One region of the Desulfomicrobium norvegicum genome, then DNA from elsewhere that is predicted to be linked to it. Evidence: predicted binding sites of a transcription regulator. Region 1 holds the regulator's gene; each other region holds the start of a gene.
The links. The regulator sigma-54, encoded in region 1, starts transcription at its own class of promoters, with help from an activator protein. The targets are predictions, from matches to a motif close to CTGGCACGGNNNNTGCTT.

Region 1 (8,291 bases):
AGTGTCGATCATGCCGATTTGGTTCGAGAAGTATTCATCACAAGTTGATTTTGGTCGTTGCCGAAGGCACGCAGCGGAAATCGATCTCCACGCCGTGCTCTTTGAAATATTTCAGGCAGGAGCGGTCTTCCGCCCCCAGGGCGATGTGTTCGCACACCTGCTCCTTGCCCGGTCCGTAATGCAGATTGCCGATGTTGACCAGGGAAAAGGACAGCCCGGTCATGTGCGCGGCCTTGGCATCGGCGCAGTCGGAAAAGAGGATCAGGACATGCTGATCCGGATCGCTCTTGCGGACGTTGCGCAGCATCGAAGCGACCTCCGAGACTTGGCAGCACATAAAGGAGATGCCGCTTGGCACTGCCAGGCTCATGATTTCCTGCCGCAATTCGTCGGCGGCGAGGTCGTCGTTGGCGACCAGCAGGGTCTTGGCCCTGATGTGCGGAAGCCAGGCTTCGATGATCTGGCCGTGCACGAGGCGGTTGTCGATGCGGAACCAGATCACGGCTAGGCCTCGGTGATTTTACGGGTCAATACTTCACCGGCGACAACGATGCCTTGAATGGCCGCGTTCTTGGCGTCTTGGGCGAGCTTGGACAGATCCTGGGTGCGCATGCCCAGAACCCTGAGCAGCATGGGCAGGTTCGCTCCGGACAGGACATCGACCTTGCCCGGCTGGAGCAGAGACAGGCTGATGTTGGACGGTGTACCGCCGAACATGTCGGTCAGGATGATGACACCGTCACCCGTTTCCATCTGCTTGACCGTGTATTTGAGGTCCGAAAGCAGGGCGCTCATTTCCACGGTTCCTTCCACGGCTATGTGGGCGCACTGTTCCTGCGGCCCCAAAATCGTCTGGGCCGCTTCAAGCAGATATTTGCCAAACTGGCCATGGGTCACCACGATCACTCCAACCATTACTCCTCCAAAGATTATCCAAGACTGAAATGCCGATGTTCGACAGATACGTTGAAGCCCTGTTCGCGCAGATGTGCCAGAACGGCCTCGGTCACGGCCACGGACCTGTGGCGGCCGCCCGTGCATCCGAAAGCCATGGTCAGGCGGTAACGCCCTTCCGACGCATAAAGCGGCAGGGTGAAATCAAGAAATTCCAAAAGCCGACGCAGGTATTCGTGCCCGGGGTTGCTGTCCAGCACGTACCGGGCGATGGCTTCGTCTTTTCCGGACATGGGGCGCAGGGCCTCGTCGAAATAGGGGTTGGGCAGAAAGCGCAGGTCCGTGACCATGTCCGCCTCGGCCGGGGCCCCGTACTTGAAGCCAAAAGAGATGAGATGCACACGCATGCCCTGGCTGCGGGAAGAAAGGCTCTCCCACTTGTCCTGAATGACCCGTCTGAGATCGTGCACTGAATAATGCGACGTGTCGATGACCAGATCAGCCTGCGCGCGGATGGGTTCCAGTATTTCCCGCTCCCGTTCCAGCGCCCCCTCCAGTCCCAGGTTGCCCGAGGCCAGAGGATGCGGACGGCGCGTGGTGGCATATCTGCGCAGCAGGATCTGGTTGGAAGAATCCGTGAAAAGGATGGTCGGCCGCACGGAAAACTTCTGGACATCAAGCAGCACTTCCTTCCACTGACCCACGAAGTCGGGCTGGCGCAGGTCCATGCCCATGGCCAGCCCGGGGTAGTCTTTGGCGGAGGAGTTGAAGAACAGTTCGATGAGCGCCGGAGCCATGCGCGCCGGAAGTCCGTCCACGCAGAAGAAGCCCATGTCTTCGAAGACCTTGAGCGCCGTGCTTTTGCCTGAACCGGACATGCCGGAGACAATGACCACGTTTTTCTGTTCAGGTTGAGGCTGCATGGGAGTTCTCCGAATACGTTCTTGCTAGACGGTCTGCAGCAGCTGCCACAACCCGTCCTGACCGGGGGAGTCGGCAAAGGCCTGACGGAACGATCCGTCTTTGAGCAGGCGGGAAACCGTGGCCAGGAGTTTCAAATGCAGGCCCACCACGCTTGAGGGAGCCAGCACCGTGAAAAAGATGCTGGCCGGCTTGTGGTCCAGGCTGGCAAAATCCACGCCTTCGTGGCTGCGGCCGACGATGACCAGAACCTGATCGATGCTGTCCAGCTTGCCATGAGGGATGGCGATGCCGTCTCCGATGCCGGTGGTCCCGAGCATTTCCCGGTCCATGAGGACCTGGGCCACGCGTTTGGGGTCAAGATCGGGATATTTGGCCGACAGCGTCGAAACGAGTTCGGCCAGGACCTCGGTTTTGGTCCTGGCCGAGAGGTCGGAGATGATCAAATCCTTGTCCAGGTATTCAGCAAGCTTCATTCCCTATACCCCGGGGTCGATCAAACCGAAGTCGCCGGTTTTGCGTCGGTAAATGACATTGATCCTTTCGCTTTCGGCGTTGAGGAACACGAGGAATTCGTTGTCCGTGCTTTCAAGCTGCAGCGCGGCTTCTTCAACGATCATGGGTTTGGGCGAGAAGTCGTCGGTCTTTTGGATGACCGGCTTGCGCTTTGCATCCGCGTCGTCCTCGAAACTCCCGGCGTCCATGCGGGTGCTGTCGCTGCCGCCTTTGCGTCGGCTCTTGTCCTTGTCGCGGACCTTGCGCATCTGGGCCTCAAGCTTGTCCCAGACGAGGTCGACGGTGGAGTACATGTCCTCGCTGTCTTCGCGGGCGGAGATATGTACGTTCTTCCCCGTCAGCACTATATCGGCGATATGCCGGAATTTCTCCACTTCGAGATTGACCTGCAGTTCAGCGTCGGGGGTGCCGGCCGTGAATTTGGCGAGCTTGCCGAAGCGGTCTTTGGCGTATTTGCGCAGATGGTCGGAAGGATCGAAGTTTTTGAAATTGAAGGTAATCCTCATGGAAGCCTCCTCGATTGTTGAGGGTCAGCCCTTTTTGCCGTCCGGAAGGGGCGGCCCAAAGGGCGGGATGTCAAAAAACCTGTTTGCGCTTGGATGAGGAATCGATCCCCAGCACTGCGCGATATTTGGCCACTGTTCGCCGGGCGATGTTCACGTCCAGCCGTTCTTTCAGCACCGCGGCGATTTTTTCGTCGCTGTAGGGGTGCTTCGGGTCTTCCTCGCTGACCATTTTCTTGATGATGGCCTTGACCGATTCGGATCCGACCTGAGTTCCATCATCCATTTCCAGCGCGGAATTGAAGAAAAATTTCAGTTCCACGATGCCGTGCGGGGTGGCCACGTATTTGTTCGTGGTGATCCGGCTGACCGTGGATTCGTGCATTTCAATGTCGTCGGCCACATCCTTGAGGATGAGCGGTTTGAGCTTGGTCACGCCGTGTTCGAAAAACCCCCGCTGAAACCTGACAATGCTTTCAACCACTTTGTATAATGTTCTTTGCCTTTGGTGCAAGCTCTTCATGAGCCACATGGCAGAGCGCATCTTGTCATGCAGGTATTCACGGTCCGGGCCTTTGACCGCGAGGTGCATGTCGTCCATGTAGTAGGGGCTCAGCTGCAGCTTGGGCAGGCCGTCGTCGTTCATGACGATGACGAAATCCCCTTCGTATTCGTACACGAAGACATCCGGGCTGACATATATGGTGCTCTCGCTGCCGTAACTGGCTCCCGGCATGGGGTCCAGGGACTGGATTATGTCCAGATAGGCCTTGAGGTCCTCCATCTGAATCTTGAACTTGCGCAGGAGCGGTTTGTAGCGTCGCTTCTCGATGTCTTCGAGATGATCCCCCACCAGGGAAAGCAGGATGGGATCGTCCTGGCCCAGCATTTCCAGCTGGATGAGCAGGCATTCCCGTGGAGACCGCGCGGCCACGCCCACGGGATCGAAGCGCTGCAGACGATGCAGCATGGACTCCACCAGGGCCAGGGGAGAGAGCGTCTCGGAGGCGATGTCCTCGGCGGTGCTCATCAGGTAGCCTTGGGAATCGAGGTTGCCGATGATGGCCTCGCCGATCATCTCCTCTTCTTCGGTGATGTTGGACAGACACAGCTGCCACAGCAGATGACCGTCCAGGGAGGGCTTGCCCGAGAGCCTGGCCTCGTAGGACATCATCTCCTCCAGGGCCTCGGTCTCCTTGAACTGCACTTGCTTGGCGGTGCTTGAAAAATCGCCGAGGTAGTTTTCCCAGTCCGCGTTGCGCATCAGTTCCGCGTCTTCGTAGGAGACTTCCGGGCGTGTTTCGGCCGGAGCCTGGATTTCGTGCTCCTCGGAAATTTCCTTGACCCCCTCCTCAAGCATAGGGTTCTCAAGCAGCTCCTGCTGAACGGCTTCGAGAAGCTCGAATCTGGAGAGCTGAAGCAGCTTGATGGCCTGCTGCAGCTGCGGTGTCATGACTAGCTGCTGCGTCAGCTTGAGGTTTTGTCGGAGTTCAAGGCCCATAATTGATTTGGTTTCACCGTGTCAGAGGATTGCAGGCTAAAAAACTACCCAGTAACGAATCTGCCATAAAGCTTAGGCCCTGGCAATCCTTGGAAAATCGTGTCCGCTAGAGGCTGAATCCTTCACCGAGGTAAACCTTGCGCGCACCCGGGTCGGCGACGATCTCTTCCGGGCTGCCGTTCAGGATGATGCGGCCGTCGTGGACAAGGTATGCACGGTCGCAGATCTGGAGCGTTTCGCGAACATTGTGGTCGGAGATGAGCACGCCGATGTTCTTGTCACGAAGGTCCCGGATGATGGCCTGGATGTCGTCCACGGCCAGGGGATCGATGCCGGCGAAGGGTTCGTCCAGGAGGATGAATTTCGGATTCTGGATCAGGGCGCGGGCAATTTCCAGCCTGCGGCGTTCTCCGCCGGACAGAAAGGCGGCCAGCTGCCCTTCAAGGCGGGTGATCCCCAGTTCATCGAGCAGCCTGTCCGCCGTGCGCTTTTGCTCTTCCCGCGAGAATCCCGAAAATTCGAGAATCAGTTGCAGGTTCTGACGCACGGTCAGTTTGCGAAAGATGGAGCTTTCCTGCGGCAGATAGCTCATGCCCGCGCGGGCCCGTCTGTGCAGGGGCCAGCGGGTTATGTCCTGGCCGTCCAGAAGGACCTGCCCTCGCGTGGGCCGCACGATGCCCGCGAGCATGTAGAATGTGGTCGTCTTGCCTGCCCCGTTGGGCCCCAGGACGCCAACCACTTCGCCCTGGCTCACGTCAAGTTCAATGTCGCGCACGACATCCCTGGCTCCGTAGCGCTTGGCCAGATTCTGCCCGGTCAGGGTGGTCACTGCCCAAGCCCCTGCTTGCCGGCGGGAGTGTTGAAGATGGCCTCGACCCGTCCCTTGCCGCCCAGTACTTCGCTGCGGTTTTCCTTGATGTAGAGCTTAATGACCTCGCCCTGGATCTTGTTGGCGCCTTCCATGAGCATGGGGCTGTCTTCCATGGTCAGAAGGTCCTTGTCGGCTTCATAGGTGGCCTTTCCGCAGGTGCCGGTGCGACCCTTGTCCGCTTTTATGCGCACGTTGCCCTTGGCGATGATTTTCTTGATGGCTCCCTGCTCGTCGGGCACGCCCTGGGTGGCGTTCTTGGCGCCGTCCTTTTTTTCCAGCAGCACGGTCAGCGTGTCGGACCAGAGCTGGATGTCCTGGCGAATGACGTACACGGAGCCGGTGAAGATCACCTGGTCCCCTTTCTGGGTGTAGGTCATGGTGTCGGAAGTGATCTTGACCGGGACGGTCTCGGCCGCCCAGAGAGGCGTCGCACAGGCGAGGAAGAGAAGAAGTATGAGTGAACGCATTTGGTAACCCGCTTGTCAGTTCATGATGACCTGGACGTTGCCTTGGGCCAGGAAGTCCCCTGTGTCCAGAAAATATGTCAGGGTGTCCGAGCGGCCCTGCATGGATTCGCCAGTCAGTTCAACCGTGCCGCCGAGAACGAGTGTCCGGTTTTGTCCTGTGTAGTCAAGGGTCTCGGAGCGCATCACGTATTGGCCCTGGGTGCCGTTGACCCCGTCCCACATTCTGGCCCGGTCCTCTTTTTGCCAGACCTGGCCCCTGGGCGCCCGAACCTCGATGGGTTCCCCGCCTTCCTCGCCCCAGTAGACGATGATCGGGGCGGCGAGGGTGAGTTCATCGCCGTTTTCGGAGTAGTCGGCGCCGGTGGCGCTGAGGTTCCAGAGCTTCTTGCCGTCCTTGCCCTGGCTCAGGTTCACGCCTTTGAGGCTCAAGTCCACATCCAGATTCCGGATCGTCGGGTTGTCCAGGCGCTCGGGCCAGAGCAGCCGTTTTCCGAGCATTGCGATTCCAGCCAGAACGACAAGGGTCAAAAGCCCGACCAGCAGCCGCTTCATTCCCGGACCCAGTCCTGCCAAAGAGCTTCGAGTTTGCCCTGGGCGCGCAGGATGAAATCTATGGCTTCGCGCACGGCGCCCTGGCCGCCCATGGATCTGGTTGTCCAGGCCGCGAGCTTGAGTATCTCGGGGCGGGCGTTGGGGACGGCGATGGGCAGTCCGACCAGGGACATGGGCGCCGCGTCGACCCAGTCGTCACCGACATAGGCCATCTGCGCCAAGGGGATGCCCGTTTCTTCGGAAATCCGGCGCAGGATCGGGGCCTTGCGGTGATGGCCGGGATAGTAATGGCTGATGCCAAGCTCCGTGACCCGCCTGCGCACTGCCGGGGAATCAAGGCCGGTAATGACCGCGAACTCGATGCCGACCTGCGGGGCCATCTTGATGGCCAGCCCGTCCTGGACGTTGAAGCGTTTCATTACGCAGCCCGATTCGTCATAATAGAGGCCGCCGTCGGTGAGCACCCCGTCCACATCCAGGATGATCAGGCGCACGTCCCGGGCGAGCAGTTCAGCATTCATTCGGGATGCTCCAGATGGCCGCAAGCTCCGAAAGAAGAGTGCGGGCCTTGGCCAGGGGCCAGGAATTGGGGCCGTCGCAGAGAGCCTTGTCCGGGTCCGGGTGGATCTCCATGAAGAGGCCCTGACAGCCGCAGGCCACGGCGGCCCGGGCCAGCGGCGGCACGAACTCGCGCTGGCCGCCGGAGGACATGCCCTGTCCGCCGGGCAACTGCACCGAGTGGGTGGCGTCGAAGATCACGGGGCAGCCGAACTGCTTCATGATGACCAGGGAGCGGAAATCAACGACCAGATTGTTGTAGCCGAACATGGAACCGCGCTCGGTCAGCCAGATGCGGTCGAATCCTTCGGATCGGATTTTCTCCACCGGCCCCTGCATGTCCCAGGGTGCCATGAACTGTCCTTTCTTGATGTTCACGATGCGCTCGGTGCGCGCGGCGGCGAGCAGCAGATCGGTCTGGCGGCAGAGGAAGGCCGGGATCTGCAGCACGTCGGCCACCTCGGCCACCAGGGAGGCCTGGCGCGGCTCGTGGATGTCCGTGATCACGGGCAGCCCGGTGCGGCTCTTGATCTGGGCCAGCCAATCGAGCCCCATGTCCAGTCCTGGTCCGCGGAAGCTCGCTCCGGCCGTGCGGTTGGCCTTGTCATAGGAACTCTTGAATATGAGCGGCAGGTTCAGATCACGCGCGATGGCCTGCAACTCTACGGCCACGGTCATGGCCAGATCCAGGCTTTCGAGGACGCAGGGTCCGGCGATGAGAAAGGGGCGTCCGGCGACCAGGGTGGAGCAGTCAATCATGTTTTTTACTCGGTTTTCTTGTTGGCCACGGCCGCGCGAATGAATTCGCGGAACAGCGGATGCGGCTGCATGGGGGTGGAGGTGAACTCCGGATGGAACTGGCAACCCAGGAACCACGGATGATCCTTGATCTCCACTATCTCGACCAGGCTCTTGTCCGGGGACAGGCCGCTGATGGTCAGTCCGGCCTCCTCGAAACGGCTCTGGTAGGCGCTGTTGAATTCGTAGCGGTGGCGATGACGTTCCGAAACCTCGACCGCACCGTAGGCTTCATAGGCGCGGGTGTCTTTCTCGATCACGCAGGGGTAGGCGCCAAGGCGCATGGTTCCGCCTTTTTCGCTCGTCATGTCGCGGCGCTGCACGCACTTCTTGCGGAAATCGAACCATTCTTTCATCAGATAGATGACCGGATCCGGCGTGGTCAGGTCGAACTCCTCGGAGTTGGCCTTGGTCAGGCCCATGACGCTTCTGGCGTACTCGATGACCGCGCACTGCATGCCAAGGCAGATGCCGAAGAAGGGGATCCTGTTTTCGCGGGCATGGGTGATGGCCGCGATCTTACCTTCCACGCCGCGGATGCCGAAGCCGCCGGGGACGAGGATGCCGTCGGCCTCGGCGAGGCTCTCGGCCACGTTTTCGGCGGTGATTTCCTCGGAGTTGACGTACAGGAAGCGGATGGCTGCGTTGTTGGCCACGCCGCCGTGGGTCAGGGCTTCATGCAGGCTCTTGTAGGCTTCCTTCAGGTCCAC
Region 2 (7,835 bases), on a different contig from region 1:
GCTTCTGGAACTGACTGCCCTTGACGGTGTCGCGGCGGGTCAGGTTGTCCTTGAAAGGAACGGTGACCGAGAAGTCGTAGTTGGGCACTTCGCGTCCGGTCTGGGTCTCCAGGGGCTTCATGACCAGGGCGGTGTTCTTGGCCGGACAGATGTCGGCGCAGTTACCGCAACCCATGCAGTCCAGAGTGTTGACCTGCATGCGGAACTTCATGCCCTTGAATTCCTTGCCCATGGCGTCGAGGGTCTCAAAGGTCTCGGGAGCGTCGGCCATCTCTTCTTCGGTCAGCAGCACGGGGATGATGGCCGCGTGCGGGCAGACAAAGGAGCACTGGTTGCACTGGATGCAGTTGGCCGCGATCCATTCGGGCACGTTGATGGCCACGCCGCGCTTTTCGAACTGGGAAGTGGCCACGGGGAACAGTCCGTCGGGCTCGAAGGCGGAGACAGGCAGGCTGTCGCCCTTCTGGGCCAGGATGGGACGCATGACGTTCTTGACGAAATCAGGAACATCCTGCTCGGAGGCGCAGTCGCAAGCCGCGTCGGCCCAGGCGGCCGGGACCTTGATCTCGATCAGGTTGGCGGAAGCCTGATCAACGGCCGCGATGTTCATATTGACGATCTTGTCGCCCTTCTTGCCATAGGCCTTCTTGATGGCCTTCTTCAGGAGCGCGACGGCCTCTTCGAAGGGCATGACGTTGGCCAGCTTGAAGAAGGCGGTCTGCATGACCATGTTGATGCGGTTGCCAAGGCCGGCTTCGGCTGCGATCTTGACCGCGTCGATATTGTAGAACTTGAGGTTCTTCTTGGCGATGGTGCGGCGCATGGAAGCGGGCAGTTCCTTCTCCATGTCCTCGGCGGTCCAATTGGAATTCAGGACGAAGGTGCCGCCGTCCTTGATGCCGTCGAGCACGTCGTAGGTGTGCACGTAGCTGGCCTTGTGGCAGGCGATGTAATCGGCCGCGTTGACCAGATAAGTGGACTGGATGGGCTCCTTGCCGAAGCGCAGGTGGGAAACGGTGATGCCGCCGGACTTCTTGGAGTCGTAGGCAAAGTAACCCTGTGCGTACATGTCGGTGTTGTCGCCGATGATCTTGATGGCTTCCTTGTTGGCGCCGACGGTTCCGTCGGAGCCCAGGCCCCAGAACTTGCACTGCACGGTGCCGGCCGGGGTGGTGTCGGCGAAGGCCGGCACGTCGAGGGAGGTGTGGGTCACATCGTCTTCGATGCCGACGTTGAAGTGATGCTTGGGCTGAGCGACCATCATGTTGTCATACACGGCCTTGACCATGGCCGGGGTGAACTCCTTGGAGCCCAGGCCATAACGGCCGGCGACGATCTCGGGCATCTCCCCGCGTTCCATGTAGGCAGTGCAGATATCCTTGTACAGCGGATCGCCCTTGGCGCCGGGCTCCTTGGTGCGGTCGAGCACGGTGATGACGGAAGCCGTGGCGGGCAGAACCTGCAGGAAGTACTCAGGCAGGAACGGACGATACAGGCGGACCTTGACCAGGCCGACCTTCTCGCCCTTGGCCAGGAGGTGGCGCACCACTTCCTCGATGGTTTCACAGGAAGAACCCATGGCCACGATGACGCGCTCGGCCTGAGGATGACCGACGTAGTCGAAAGGCTTGTAGGAACGACCGGTGATGGACGTGACCTTCTTCATCTGCTCCACCACGATGGAAGAGAGCTGATCGTAGTAGACATTGGAAGCTTCGCGGCCCTGATAATAAATGTCGGGATTCTGGGCGGTGCCGCGAATGGACGGATTGGCCGGGCTCATGGCGCGTTCACGGAATTCGGCGATGGCCTCGTGATTGACGACCTTCTTGATGTCTTCGTAGTCGATGACTTCGATCTTCTGAATTTCGTGGGAAGAGCGGAAGCCGTCGAAGAAGTGCAGGAAGGGGATGCTCGATTCAATGGAGGACAGATGCGCGACTAGGGCCAGATCCATGCATTCCTGCACGGAACTGGAAGCCAGCATGGCGAAGCCGGTCTGGCGACAGGCCATGACGTCCTGATGATCGCCGAAGATGGACAGGGCATGCGCGGCAACGGCGCGTGCGCTGACATGGAAGACGCCGGGAAGCAATTCACCGGAAATCTTGTACATGTTCGGGATCATGAGCAAAAGGCCCTGGGAACAGGTAAAGGTGGAGGTCAGCGCGCCACCGGCCAGGGAACCGTGCACAGCACCGGCAGCGCCAGCTTCGGACTGCATCTGGCGAACCATGACCTTCTGATCAAATATATTGAGGCGCCCTTGCGCGGCCCACTCATCAGCGATCTCGCCCATGGTGGAGGAAGGGGTGATCGGATAAATTGCCGCCGTATCGCTCATCGCATAGGCGATATGAGTGACTGCGGTATTTCCATCCATGGTTTTCATATTTTTTGCCATGTATCTTCTCCTAAAAGCCAAGTTGTTGTTTTCAAGCGATATCGCAACTTTTCTCGTGCTTCCGTTCGCTTTAAACAAGTTTTGTGCCACATAACCAAAACCACCTAACCAACTGAAATAAAAAAAACTTATGAGACAGTGATCGTATTTGTCATAGCCCCCCTTCCGGTTTGTCTGAAAAAAAAGACAATAAATATTTTTCCCTGGAAATAGCACGTTAGTTCGGGAATGCAAACATACAACTTCAATCCGGTTAACGCGCTTAATTGGCTGGTTAATGGTCAAAAAAGGGATTTTGGGCAGGTGTCCGTTTTTTCGGACAAACCTTTCGACAAAATCCCCTAATCAGTTCCGACAAAGGAAAATTGACGCTCAATCCCAAAAATTCCCACACCTGCCGGGCCCCCTCGGACGAACCGTTACCAGGATCGGGGCCATGCCGCTGTCCGATTTTCCGGACTCGAATTGATCCCGCCAGTGTAATACAATTTGGTTGACTAAACAACCATTTTTCTTCAGTCTCGCTTCAGACTCGTCCTGCGGGACCATGAACAGGCACATCCCATGGACCTGCGGAAGTTTCAAATTTGGAAGAATCGTATCATCCTGACGCGACCGGTGTTTCAAATTTGCACAAAAATTCTCATGAAATATTGAGCCCAAGAAGCGAAAGCAAAAAATAACATCTGCGGCAACATCCTGAAAAAGCGGATTTATTTGGATGCCGTGAAAGAATGAAACACGATACGGCAAAGTCGTTGGCAGCAATTTTGCACAAAAAATGAAACAGGCAGCTTGCCAGGAAGGCAAAAACTGCTTTATATATGGTTATCTGGAGGTTTAACATGAAAGGAAAAAGCATAACGAAAAATGGCGTGATTCGAGGATTGTCGCAAAACGAAACGATGCAGCTGTCACAACTGCTGACCCCGATGCAAAAGCAGCGCATCAACGACGGCGACAGTGTCCTGGTCAAGACGGAATATATCGTTGATTCCTGGAAAGAATACTGGCTCGGAAAAGAGCAGGACGAAGAACAGGATTACTAGGCTTCGATATCGTGCTTTTTGAGCATGGCATAAAGGTGCGACCGTGAAAGCCCCGAGACTGCCAGCATCTTCTGAATATCCTTGCCGTGGCTGCCCACGAGCCTGAGCAGATATTCCCTTTCTTTGGACGTTTTGAAGTCCTTCAATGTGGGCAGGGCCTCCTCCACTTCCTCTAGCGCTTCCTCCGGCCCCGCTTCCCCATCCGCTCTTCCCTTGCCCAATTTGGTCTTGGCGACCCGAATACGCACCGCCTGAGGCAGGTGCTGGGCATAGACCGTTTTTTCGGCTCCCGAAAGCACAAAAGCCTGTTCAATGGTATTGAAAAGCTCGCGCACGTTGCCGGGCCAATCGTAACGTTTGAGCATCTCGACCAGTTCCGGATCCATCTCCTTGATCGGAATGTTGCGTTGCCGGCACAATTTGTCGATATGGTGACGGGCCAGGATGATCACGTCTTCCTCGCGATCACGCAGGGCGGGCAGATGCAGCTGGATGGTGTTGATGCTATAGAAAAGGTCCTGCCTGAACTCACCGGCCTTGACCATGGCCGCAAGGTCCCGGTTGGTGGCCGAGATGAGCCTGAAATCACTCTCCAATTCCTGATTCGACCCCACCGGCCTGAAGCGGCGCTCCTGCAGGACGCGCAGGAAGGTCTTCTGCGCCGAAAGCGGCAACTCCCCGATTTCATCCAGAAAAAGCGTGCCCTGATCGGCAAGCTTGACCAGCCCTATCCTGTCCCGCGCGGCGCCGGTGAAGGAGCCCTTGGTATGACCGAAGAGAATGCTCTCAAGCAGGGATTCGGTCAGGGAAGCGCAGTCCACGACCACAAAAGCGCGCGCCGAGCGCAGGCTGTTGCGGTGGATGGTGCGGGCCAGAAGCTCCTTGCCGGTTCCCGTCTCGCCGGTGACCAGCACGGTGGAGTCCGATCCGCTGGCCTGGGCGATGCGCTCGTAGCACTGGCGCATGACGCTGCTCTCCCCCACCACGTCTTTGAGATCCAGGGCCACGGACTGGCCCATGGCTTTCTTCTCCTCGCGGTAGGCAAGGGCGCGGTTCAGGGTCTCCTTGATCTGCTTGATGGGCGAAGGCTTGACCAGATAGTCCCAGACCCCGCCCTGGATGGCCAATTCGGCCCCGTCGGGATCACCCTGACCGGTCAAGACGATCACGTCAGGCGGAGTCTCGTGGTTGCGAATCTGTCCCAGGGCCTCAAGCCCGTTGCCGTCGGGAAGGCGCACGTCAAGGAAGACCAGATCGAACTCCATGCCGCTCAGCCGCGCCAGCCCGTCTTTGAGCGTATGGGCGGCGTGACACTCGTGGCCAAGGCGAAAAATGAGGCTCTCAAGCGTTTCGCAAACCTGCGGGTCATCGTCGATAATGAGTATCCTGGCCATCATGCATCCTTGTCGAGGACATCGCGGATGGCTCGTCCGACCATGTCCTTGTTGTACGGTTTACCGAGAAAAAACTTGATGTTGCCGGCCTGACCCAGGAATTCCTCGGCCTGCTTTCTCCCCGACACCATGATCACCGGCAGGTCGGGGCGCCGCTCCTGCAGAATCCCTGCAACATCGAAGCCGTTCATGCCGGGCATGTCGTAGTCGGTAATGACCAGATCAAAAGGCAACCCCTCGTCGCAGATGGCGAAAATGGCTTCGGCGGGATTCTGGAAGGGATGCACTTCATAGCCGAGCTGCTCAAGAACACGGGGGATGAGCATCAGCTGATCCTCGTCGTCCTCGATGAAGGCCAGGCGCTCGCTGCCCATGACCAAGGCTCCCGCGCACACGCCGGGCAGGAGGCACAGCTCGTTCATGGTCGGCAGGAGGATGTCGAAGCGAGTGAATCCGGGGGTGCTTGAGAGCCTGATTTCCCCGCCGTGATTGCGCACTATGCCGTGCACCACGGCCAGTCCGAGGCCCGTGCCCTCGCCCTTGCCCTTGGTGGTGAAAAAGGGGTCGTAGATCTTGTCCTGGATGTTCTCGTCGATGCCCGGGCCATCGTCTTCGATGCACAGCCTGCTGTAGATGCCCGGGGCTAGATTGCCGAGCTGCGCGTCGTCGCGGTCCAGCGTCATCCGGCTCAGGCGGATGGAAATATTGCCGCCGCCCTCGCCCAACGCCTGAAACGCGTTGGTGGCAAGATTCATGACGATCTGATGAACCTGGGTCGGATCGGCAAGGCAAAGGGGCAGGTCGTCGTCAATTTCGGACAGGACCATGATGTTGCGCGGCATGGAGACGCGAATGAGGGCCACGGCCTCGCTGACAACCTCGCGCAGGTCCGTGGGCAGAAATCCTTCCTGGGTCGGACGGCTGAAGGTCAGGATCTGCTTGATCAGACCGCTGCCGCGAACGGCGGCCTTGAGGGAGCGCTCAAGATCCTTCCAGTTCAGGCTGTCTTCGGGGATGTCCTCCATGGCAAGCTCGGTGGAATTCATAATGGATGTCAATATATTATTGAAATCATGGGCGATTCCACCAGCCAGCGTGCCAATTGCCTCCATCTTCTGGGATTGCAGCAGCTGCTTTTCCAGATTCATGGTCTGGGTGATGTCCTCGGCCGTACTGAGGATGCCCACGACCTCCCCGTGCGGCCCGTGCAGAGGCACCTTGTTGACCAGCAGCCACATGTTCTCGCCGGCCAGGTTACGGGTCTCAAGACGCAGCCGGAAACGCGGCTCGTCGGTCTCGACCACTTCCTCGTCGAGCCGGGTGATCTGCTCCACCTCATGGGCATAGCTCACAACATCGGCGTATTTCCTGCCAAAAATGGCCGAGAGCTCGGTCTGGCCAACATGGGCCAGAAAATTTCGATTCGCGCCGATGATCCTGAGTTCGCGATCCTTCCAGTGCACAAGCTGGGGGATGGTATCAAGGACCAGCTGCAACATGGCCTCGGAAGCGGCCAGGGCCAGCTCCGCTGCCTTGCGGTCCGTGATGTCCTCGACGAATCCCTCGAAATGGCAGAAATCGTCGTTGCATCCGCGCACGGCACGGGCGTTCAGATTGGCGGTGATGATATCACCCGCGCGGGTGCGGAAAAGAACCTCGAACTCCACGCTGCCCCGGTTCTGCTGATACAGGTCGACAACCCTCTCCCGGTCGCTCTGCTGAAAATACAGGGAGGATATGTTCGGATTGTCCGCGATCAGATCTTCCGGACTCGCGTACCCGAGCATCCTGGCCAGGGCGGGGTTCGCGACCATCCAGGAGCCGTCGGGCGTGGTCTGAAAAATGCCCAGGGCCGAGTTTTCGAAGATGGTGCGGTATTTTTCCTCGGCCGCTCGCAGGTCGTCCTCGGCCTTCTTGCGATCCGAAATGTCGTAGATGACGCCCACTATCCCCGCGTTCTCTCCCTGGGCGTCGGCGTAGGTGGCCTTGTGCAGCACCGCCGAGCGCAAGGAGCCGTCACCGTGCCGGACCTGGGCCTCGTAGGAATCCATGCGCATGTCGAGCAGGGGCGCGAAACGCGTCTCGACCAGCGCCAGCTCCTGGGACTCGAAACCCTTGTCATGCTCCCAACTCACCCCGAACCAGTGCTCGAACGCCCGATTGATGCCGGCGATGGCTCCGCCGCGGTCGGTGAAATAGATGGGGATGGGCAGGGTATCCATGAGGGTGCGCAAGAACGAGAGCTGGTTCTTGATCCGCACCTCGATCTGCTTGCGCTCCCAGATGTTGATCACCAGCAGGATCAACACCAGCGACAGGATGACAAGGCTGATGATAATGGTCCAGAACTGGTGCCTGTTGATGGAATAGAACGGCGAAGGCTCGTTGATGAGGATGCTGCCCTCGGGCAGGAGCCTGCGGTCGATTCCGAGGCGCATGAGCACGCGGTAGTCAAACTTGGGCGGATCGTCGGGACTGACGGATATCTCGATGTCGGCCGGGGATTCCCCGTCCAGAATGCGCAGCCCCATCTCGGCCACGGCCTGGCCATGACTGTAGCCGCTGATCATCTTCCCGCCCACCATGCCGTGCCCGAGCAGGAATTCCCATGCGCTGTACAGCGGCACGCCCGTCTCCTGCCAGACTATCTCAAGCAGATCCTGGGCCGAATACACGGCCTCGCCCACATCCTTGTAAAAGGGGATGAAGAAGAAGATGCTGTCCGGCGAGGCGAAGCGCACCTTTGATATCAGTTCGTCGAGAGAAAACTCGTCCAGAAACTCAACTTCGATTTCAGTGGGCAGGCCGGGGATCTGCGCCCGGACCTGGTTGGCGATGGCCACCCCGGTCATGCTCTGATCGCCGATGACCACCAGGCGTTTCTTGCCCGGATGAAATTTGAGAGCCAGCTCGATGTTCCACGGGACCTCGAATTCTTCCAGCACTCCGGTCATGCGTGAGCGCATGGGCACATTTCCGGCCTCCACA
Region 3 (7,835 bases), on a different contig from region 1:
GCCTTGAGCCCGGTTTCCGGATCATGGAGATCTTCGTCCGCGACGCGAATGGCCACCACCCGCATGGCGGAATCGGCCAAGGGAAGTGCGTCTTTTCGGGCCGCGGCGATCAGGGCCGAGGCATCCTGTTTTTGTCTTGGGATGGTTACGGGGAGACCCTGCTTGGCGAGCAGGGATGACTTGCGCGAACTGCCCAGGTCGTCCCTGAGCACGGCGATGCGCCAGGAGCGCTCCTCTCCCCAATGGTGCAGGCGCAGTCCGAAGTAGACCAGAATCAGGCCGCAGAGAATCAGCAGCAGGACCGAAAGGCGTCGCAGAGACCTTGGCATCAGATGCTGACCTGGTCGTTGAACATGGAGACGGTGGCCCCTTGGGCGCAGGTCAGGGCGTGTCCGCGTACGCGGGTCAGCAGGTCGGGACTGCCCTTGGCGAAGCGCAGGGTCACTGCCGCGCCTTCGCCGGTTTCAACCACGGAGATGACCCGTACGCCGGCAATGCCGGTGACGCTGGGCAGGAATTCCGTCGAGGACGATTCGGCGTTGCTTCCGGGCAGGTTGACCAGGATCGTGCCCTGTTCGCTGGCGGCCAGGGGCAGGCCGCGCCAATTGATGAGGAACAGGCCGAAGGTCGAAACGGCCAGCAGGATGAGCAGGAAAAGGAGGTTGAAGGTCGCGCAGGAAATCGCGGTGGCGATGGTCAGCATGATGAATCCGACTTCTTCGGGCTCCTTGATGGGCGTACGGAAACGGACGATGGACAGCGCGCCAAGCAGGCCCAGCGACAGGGGCAGGGAAAACTGTACGCAGATGAAGATCGCCGTGACCGAAATGCCCAGAAGCGGAAAGGAGCGATAGGCGAGGCTCCCTGTGCCGCGCGGCCGGTAGAAGCGGACATAGAGGCGCGAGATGTACAGGGACGCGAAGAAGGAGACCAGGAGCAGGATGAAGAAGGTGGTCAGGCCGATGTTCGCCATCTCTTCATGACCGGATGTTCCTGATTTGATCAGCGCCTCGTATATGTTGGCCAGAAAATCCACGCTGCTCGGGATGAGTTCGTTCACGAAAGGTCTCCTTAGATATGGTGCTGCATCAGGCTCTGGTAGCAGTGCAGGTATTTGGAAAAGGAATCGGGCCGCAGGCCCATGGTCATGAGGGGCGCGAGATATTGAGGGAGGCTCGCGAGACTTCCCTTCGTTTCGATCACGGCGAAAGAGAGCATCGGCGATCCTGCTGGGCCGGGACAGGACAGGGCGTGACGCGATGCGTGGATGTCCTGATCCAGGGCGATGCGGACGCCGGTCATGGGATCAATGAAGCGCATCCTGCGATAGCTGACCACAAAAACAGGACGGGTCGAGGCGCAAAGCCCCACGCCTTTCGTGGCGAGCAGGGCGGGTAGGGCCGCCAGTTCAGGATCGCCCAGGGACATCCCCGCGAGCTCCAGTCCTGTGCGTGAGACCCGTATGCGCACCTTGCGCTGCAGGCCGCCTTCCTTGATTTTGGCTTCGAGGAAGGCCGGCCCGTTGTCGGGCTTGAAATCCCAGTCCCCGTACCAGCGCAGGCGGACCTTGGCCTTGAAGTAGGTGCTGTCGATCTTTTCAGTCAGAAATTGCAGGTCGAGGGTGTCGTAATAGATGCTGTGCACCGTGGCCGCGGCGAAATTTGGATCGGGCAGGCAGTGCGCGCTGATGATGGCCCTGGCCAAAAGGGCCTGGGCCATGTCGAGGACATATTTTTTTTCGGTGCGTGATTCCATGTGTTATTGGCCTTGCGTTCCATGCCTGAGTCAGCATGCAAAGCCGCACCTTGTGCACAACGAAGTAAAATCGCAAGCATTTGTTGGAGGCCAAAGAAAAGGGGGCGCCGAGCCCCCCCCTCTTTAGGTTGAAAAGTCGGGTTATTCCTTGCTGATGGCTTCCACCGGACAGGCGTCGATGGCGTCCTGGGCGCATTCGGCTGTGGAGTCCGGGGCCGTGACCATGGCTTTTTCTTCGCCGTCGATCATGGCAAAAACTTCAGGACAAAGTTCCACACAACTTTCGCAGCCGATGCATTCTTCGTGGTCGATCACTATGGTCATGATTCCTCCAGGTTGGGGTTACGTTTGGTTTTTGCCATACAGCTTTCCAGATGTCCGTGCAAGCCGTGGTGAGTTTGGGATTGCTTGATCGTTTTTTTCGTTGGCATGAATTTGGCTCATGCTTAGGCGGAGGATTCCCATGCGAGAACCAACACCTGAAATCATGCGCGACGTGTCGGCGCGGCTTTCCCGCCCCGGGCCTGGCAAGCGGGCCATGGAAGGCGCGGCAGAGCCCTTTGGCGGTATAAACGGCGTTGATGGAGAGCATCCCGGCGGGAACGCTTTCGGTCAACACTTTGACATTTTTGCCCGGGAGCAGCAGCTCCGGCCCGCCAGTTGGGTCATCTGCTGGTCGGATCTGATGATGACCATGTTCATCATGTTCGCCGCGCTCTACATCTTTCAACTGCCCAAAATTCAATATAAATCGGTTTCGGAATTCTCCGTGCAGGCCTTGCCGCTGGGGACCGAAACCATTCCGCCCCAGGCTTTGGCCGGATCGATTCTGGATCGTCTGCACGACCGCTTGCGTGATCTGATCGCGCGCGATGGGCTGCAAGCCGTGGTCATGGTGCAGTCGGTTCCGGGAAAATCATTGCATGTGGTGCTCCCGGGCGATTTTCTTTTTGAAGGAAGCGGCACCGTTCTGCGGGGCGATGTCAAAAAAACGCTGCTGGACATGGGCGAAATCCTGGGCAGCGCGCCGCATGTCCTGTCCGTGGTCGGCCATGCGGCGCCCGATGGTGCGGCGGTGGGGGCCATGGGACCCTGGGAGCTGTCGGTGGCCATGGCCTCCGATGTGGCGAATTTCTTGATGCTGGACGCGGGTCTGTCCGCCGGGCGTATGCTCGTGGCCGGGTACGGGGATCAGCGCCCGTTGGTGGATGGTGACGGCATCCGCGTCGGCTGGCGCGTGGAATTGGTCTTGAGTTCGGAAAATCCGACGGAGCCTCTGCCCACGGTGAATGCCCCGACCGGAGATGGGTTTCGGCAATGGCTTGCCGCATCGAAGCCGGGAGAGCGATGATGGAAGGAAAAACGATTCTGGGCCTGCTGCTCTGCGCCCTGATTTTTGGAGCAGGTTTCGTGATCAGCGGTGATGTGGGACAGTATTTCAACCTGTCCGCGTTCCTGATCGTCTTCGGCGGCTGCCTGGGCACGGCCATCGCCAGCTTCCGGATGGAACGCCTCGGGTATGTAGGCAAGGTGCTGCGCAATTCCTACCGCTCGCGAATGAAGGAGCCGTCCGCCATAGTCGAGATATTGGTGGACCTGTCGGTCAAGAGCCGGATTCGCGGGCTGCACACCCTGGTCGAGGACGAGCGCGAGACCTCCATCATGTTTCTGCGGCGGGCCCTTGGTTTTGTGGTCGACAATTACTCCCGGGAGCAAACCACCGACATCCTGAACACGGAGATGTATTTCTTCAAGCAGCGCCGCGATGAATCCGAGCGCGTGCTGCGGGTCATGGCCGACATCTGTCCGGCCATCGGGCTGGCGGGCAGCGTGGTGGGGCTTATCGGCATGCTTTCCGGCGTGAATGACACGGGGGTTGTGCTGGCGACCATTCCCATTGCCCTGACTTCGACTCTTTACGGCGTCATCCTGGCCAATTTCGTCTTCCTGCCGCTGGCTGCGCGGATTCGCGAGGTCACGGACCACGAACTTCTGCTCCAGAAGATCATCATCGAGGGCGTGCGGGCCATTCAGAGCGAACTGAACCCCCGCGTGCTCGAAGTGAAGCTCAAATCCTTTCTCACCCCGTCGGCGCGAGAGGGGCAGCTTGTCTCCCTGGCTCGCATCAAGGAGCGATTTCGGATCGATGATCGCGAGGAGGATGCGCCGGTCATGCCTGCGCCGGAGGGGGTGGGTGCAACGCTTTGAAGACGGATCGAATTCAAAGAGACGGCCGCCGGACCGGGAGGTTCAGCGGCCGTCTTTTTTATTGTCAGTCGTAGTATTCCGGGGCCTTCTTTACGGACTTCCATGATTCGGGGTCGTGTCCCGTGACGATCTTCGCGCCGCGGGTCTGTTCCAAATGACGCATCCTGTTCACGCTCTTGACGGTTTCTCCGGCGCTCCACATCAGGCCGGGCAGGATGCCGTCGTCGAGATTGGCCTGGGTGTAGCAAGAGTCGGCCGAGAAGAACATGGGGCCGCTGTTAGGGAGGTTGACCAAGATCGATTGGTGGCCGGGCGTATGACCAGGGGTGAAGTATATGACGATCGAACCGTCGCCGAAGAGGTCGAAGCCGTCTTGGGCCCAGCCCTCGAGAATGAGCCAGTCAACGTCCTTGTCGAAGTCCTTACGGATGTAAGCCGCCTTCATGTATGGATCCGGGACATAGGCGAAGTGGAGTTCATCCCGCTGGACGACATAGCGGGCGTTGGGGAAATGACCCACCCCGCCGGCATGATCGAGATGGAGATGGGACAAGATAACGTACTTGATTTCATCTGGCGAACAGCCGATTTTCTTGATCGCGTTCACGCACCACTGGTCTTCGCTCATGACGGGATCGTACGCGGCGACGATGCCGCCCCAGTGTTTTTCCTTATCGTGGATGGTCTCGTAGGCGTTGCCGGTGTCAAAGAGGACTTTGCCTTTGGGATGGTCGATCAGGAAGAAGGGGACCGGGACGTCGAAGGCCTGCCCCACGCCTTGATTGAGGGTGAAAAAGTGTTTCTGGCTTTTCAAGATTCCTGCCTCGAACATGTACAACTTCATTGTGCACCTCCATTCATGTTTGAGTCGAGTTCCGAGAATTCATCATAATCGTCTGGATTTCCTTCGAGTTCATCCCACTTTCTGGCGCGGTAGTAGTCGCGGACCATTGTATCCACTTCGTCGTGGCTGATGGAGTAGCCTGTCTCCGGCAGGGGGTGCGACGTCAGCGCGACGGGAAGTTTGTCGTTTGAACGGTTCAAACCTTCGCGGAGGTTGAATCGGCGTGTATTATCGGCGACTTCCGAAGCCAGCCGGATCATGTCCTCTTCATTAAGATCCAGGCCCGTCACTGCCCTGGTGATGGTGGCGAGTTCCGCCCATTGATACATGTCCCGGTAGAATCTGCAGAGGATAAGCATGTCGAAGTACGTGAGCCTATCTTCCCATTTTTTGAACACGGCCCCCTTATCTGCTGACGAACGGGGATCAACCATGCCCGAGAGTTCCGGTTTGTAGAAGGTCGCCCGCAAGTGGCAGGCGCCCCGGTCTGACGTGGCGTATGCCAGCCCCATGCCCTTGAGGGCCCGCGGGTCGTATCCGGCTGGTTCCAGACCTTTGACATGCACGGCCATGTCCTCCATGTCCCACATTGCGGCCGCATGTCTGATGCCCTGGCTCAAGACTTCCCCGTGCCCGCGACGGGCGGCAATGTCGCGAAGTAGATCTGCAACGCCTTCGACGTCCCCGTAGTCCAGGCTCCCTTCGATCCGTCCACGGCGCGTGGCTTCGATGGCCAGGGCGGCCAGATTTCCGGCGCTGATGGTGTCCATGCCCAGTCGGTCACAGAGGTCGTTCAGGTAGATGACGTCCTCGATGTTTCGTATCTCGCAAAGGCCCCCGAAAGCGTAGATGGTTTCGTACTCCGGTCCCTCCACGGTTAGCCCGGAGCGGGGGCCGTCCTTGACTGTGGAAAGGCGTCCGCAAGCCATCAGGCACTTTGCGCAGGCTTTGGGCACGACTGTACATCGGGTATGCAGGGCTGTGCTGTTGATGGATTCCCTGTGGGCCACTCGGCCAGTCTGCCAATAGCGGGAGGGAAAGCCCCCGACTTCGTTGAGCAGATCGACCAGGCCGCTGGTGCCGACGCGCTTGTAGGTCTGTACGCCCTTGTCGTCTTTGGCTCGCGCGGTGATGGATTTGCCAAACTCTCTCAGAAGTTCCGGGTCGGCAATTGGCCGCCGTGCGTGTCCGTGAAACGCGAGGGCCTTGACCTTTTTGGAGCCCAGCACCGTACCTACCCCGGTGCGCCCTGCGCTTCGCCAGTAGTCGTTTTCGATCACGGCGAATCGGATGAGGTTCTCCGCCGCCGGCCCGATGACCACTGGCCCGCATTTTTCTCCGCTGGTGGCCAGGACTTTTGCCCTGACCGCGTCTTCGGTGGCGTAGGTCTCCATGCCCCAAAGATCATTTGCGGAGTGGCTGCGGACGTCCCTGTCGCTGATCTCGATCCAGATCGGTGTCTCGGATGCACCCTTGATGATAATGATGTCGTAGCCGGCTGCGTCCATGAATTCAGGTGCGTGACCGCCGCTGTATGACTCGGAGTAGAAGCCTGTCTGGGGTGACTTGGTGAAGACTCCGTAGCGCGACGACCCCCAGACCGAACTCCCGGTCACAGGGCCTGTGGCGAAGATGATCAGGTTGTCAGGATCCAGCGGGTCGCGGCCACCGCACCCCTCCTCCAAGAGGAAGTGGGTTGCGAGGCCTTTTCCGCCAAGAGTGCGGGCCAGAAGGGAGTCATCTATGTCGAACACGTCATGGCGACCGGTGCTCAGGTTGATGCGCAGGCCTCTGTTGTAGAATCCGTACATGTGCCTCTCCCTGCTACAGGACTGCGCGGTAGATGTCTTCGGCGTCCGCGAGTTCGAGTTTTCGGGGATTGTTGTTCAGTAGGCGCGTGACCTTCATGACCCCGGCCGCAAGCTCCGGCACATCGTCCGCCTTGACTCCGAAGTCACGCAGCTGTCGGGGAACCCGCAAGTCGTCGGATAATTCGCTCATGGCATCTATGGCTTTTTGGGCAGCCTGGCGCATGCTCAGGCTTTCCGTGGGTTGGCCGAACATTTTCGCGATGCCCGCGAAACGTTCCAGGTTGCCGATCATGTTGAACTGCATGACAGGAACAAGCATGATGGTGTTGGCGATGCCGTGGGGAATATGGAATTCCGCGCCGATAGGATAGGCGAATGCGTGTACGGCTGTGACTCCGGCGTTGGCGAAGGCCATGCCAGCCAGCATGCTCCCGCGCAGCATTTTGGTGCGGGCGGCAATATTGGCTCCGTCGGCGAAAGCCGTTCGGATGTTGCTGAATATCAGGGTGATGGCCTCGACAGCCAGGACGTCGGACATGGCCGTAGCGTTGCGGGAAGTGTACGCTTCGACGGCATGGATCAGGGCGTCCATGCCTGTTGCCGCCGTGACTTTGGGTGGGAGGCCCAGGGTCAGTTCCGGGTCGAGCAGGGCGCAGGCCGGGTAGAGATGGGGACTGACGATGCCCTTCTTGAGCTTTTCGTGATGGTCCGAAAGAATGACGATGGGGGTGACCTCGCTTCCCGTTCCTGCCGTTGTGGGGATAAGGACCAGGGGCAGGCCTGCCTTCTTGATCAGGTCGATGCCAAACATGCTGGTGACAGGTTCATCGTTGGTGGCCAGCACGCTGACGACTTTGGCGATGTCAAGGGACGACCCCCCTCCGATGCCGATGACAGCCTGGGCCCGAGCATCCTTGAGCTTGTCCAAGGCCGTGTTGGCTAGTTCGAATGGAGGGTCCGCCTCGACATTGTCGAAGCGGGAAACGGCGAAACCATCCTGGACAAGTATATCTTCCAGTTTCTGGACGATACCCGTGGCTACCAGCCCTGGGTCCGTGATCACGAGCACCGAGGACGCACCGAAGCGTTTGAGTTCGTCGGTTATGGATGGCAGGCATCCAGGACCCATGACAAGTCGAGGCGTAGTGCTGAAAATTTCTTGTTTTTTCATTGAACCTCCCGAGGGCGCTACATGTAAATTATGAAAATTTCACACA

Region 2: the regulator sigma-54 is predicted to act here: its motif matches at 2,477-2,494, upstream of nifJ (pyruvate:ferredoxin (flavodoxin) oxidoreductase).
Region 3: the regulator sigma-54 is predicted to act here: its motif matches at 2,180-2,197, upstream of BMZ24_RS04105 (OmpA/MotB family protein).

Annotation. Positions count from the first base shown of each region.
Region 1 is NZ_FOTO01000023.1:4,767-13,057, forward strand. It holds gene BMZ24_RS18870 (PTS sugar transporter subunit IIB) at 38-502, opposite strand; gene BMZ24_RS18875 (PTS sugar transporter subunit IIA) at 505-915, opposite strand; gene rapZ (RNase adapter RapZ) at 930-1,817, opposite strand; gene BMZ24_RS18885 (PTS sugar transporter subunit IIA) at 1,842-2,291, opposite strand; gene hpf (ribosome hibernation-promoting factor, HPF/YfiA family) at 2,295-2,837, opposite strand; gene rpoN (RNA polymerase factor sigma-54) at 2,908-4,335, opposite strand; gene lptB (LPS export ABC transporter ATP-binding protein) at 4,442-5,164, opposite strand; gene BMZ24_RS18905 (LptA/OstA family protein) at 5,161-5,673, opposite strand; gene lptC (LPS export ABC transporter periplasmic protein LptC) at 5,689-6,225, opposite strand; gene BMZ24_RS18915 (KdsC family phosphatase) at 6,222-6,746, opposite strand; gene kdsA (3-deoxy-8-phosphooctulonate synthase) at 6,736-7,542, opposite strand; gene BMZ24_RS18925 (CTP synthase) at 7,548-8,291, opposite strand, start outside.
Region 2 is NZ_FOTO01000014.1:55,225-63,059, forward strand. It holds gene nifJ (pyruvate:ferredoxin (flavodoxin) oxidoreductase) at 1-2,404, opposite strand, end outside; gene BMZ24_RS16495 (hypothetical protein) at 3,250-3,453, shown strand; gene BMZ24_RS16500 (sigma-54-dependent transcriptional regulator) at 3,450-4,847, opposite strand; gene BMZ24_RS16505 (hybrid sensor histidine kinase/response regulator) at 4,847-7,835, opposite strand, start outside.
Region 3 is NZ_FOTO01000002.1:11,922-19,756, reverse strand. It holds gene BMZ24_RS04125 (CotH family protein) at 1-329, opposite strand, end outside; gene BMZ24_RS04120 (DUF4956 domain-containing protein) at 329-1,060, opposite strand; gene BMZ24_RS04115 (polyphosphate polymerase domain-containing protein) at 1,072-1,755, opposite strand; gene BMZ24_RS04110 (ferredoxin) at 1,897-2,079, opposite strand; gene BMZ24_RS04105 (OmpA/MotB family protein) at 2,219-3,106, shown strand; gene BMZ24_RS04100 (motility protein A) at 3,106-3,963, shown strand; gene BMZ24_RS04095 (N-acyl homoserine lactonase family protein) at 4,028-4,807, opposite strand; gene BMZ24_RS04090 (aldehyde ferredoxin oxidoreductase family protein) at 4,804-6,618, opposite strand; gene BMZ24_RS04085 (iron-containing alcohol dehydrogenase) at 6,632-7,789, opposite strand.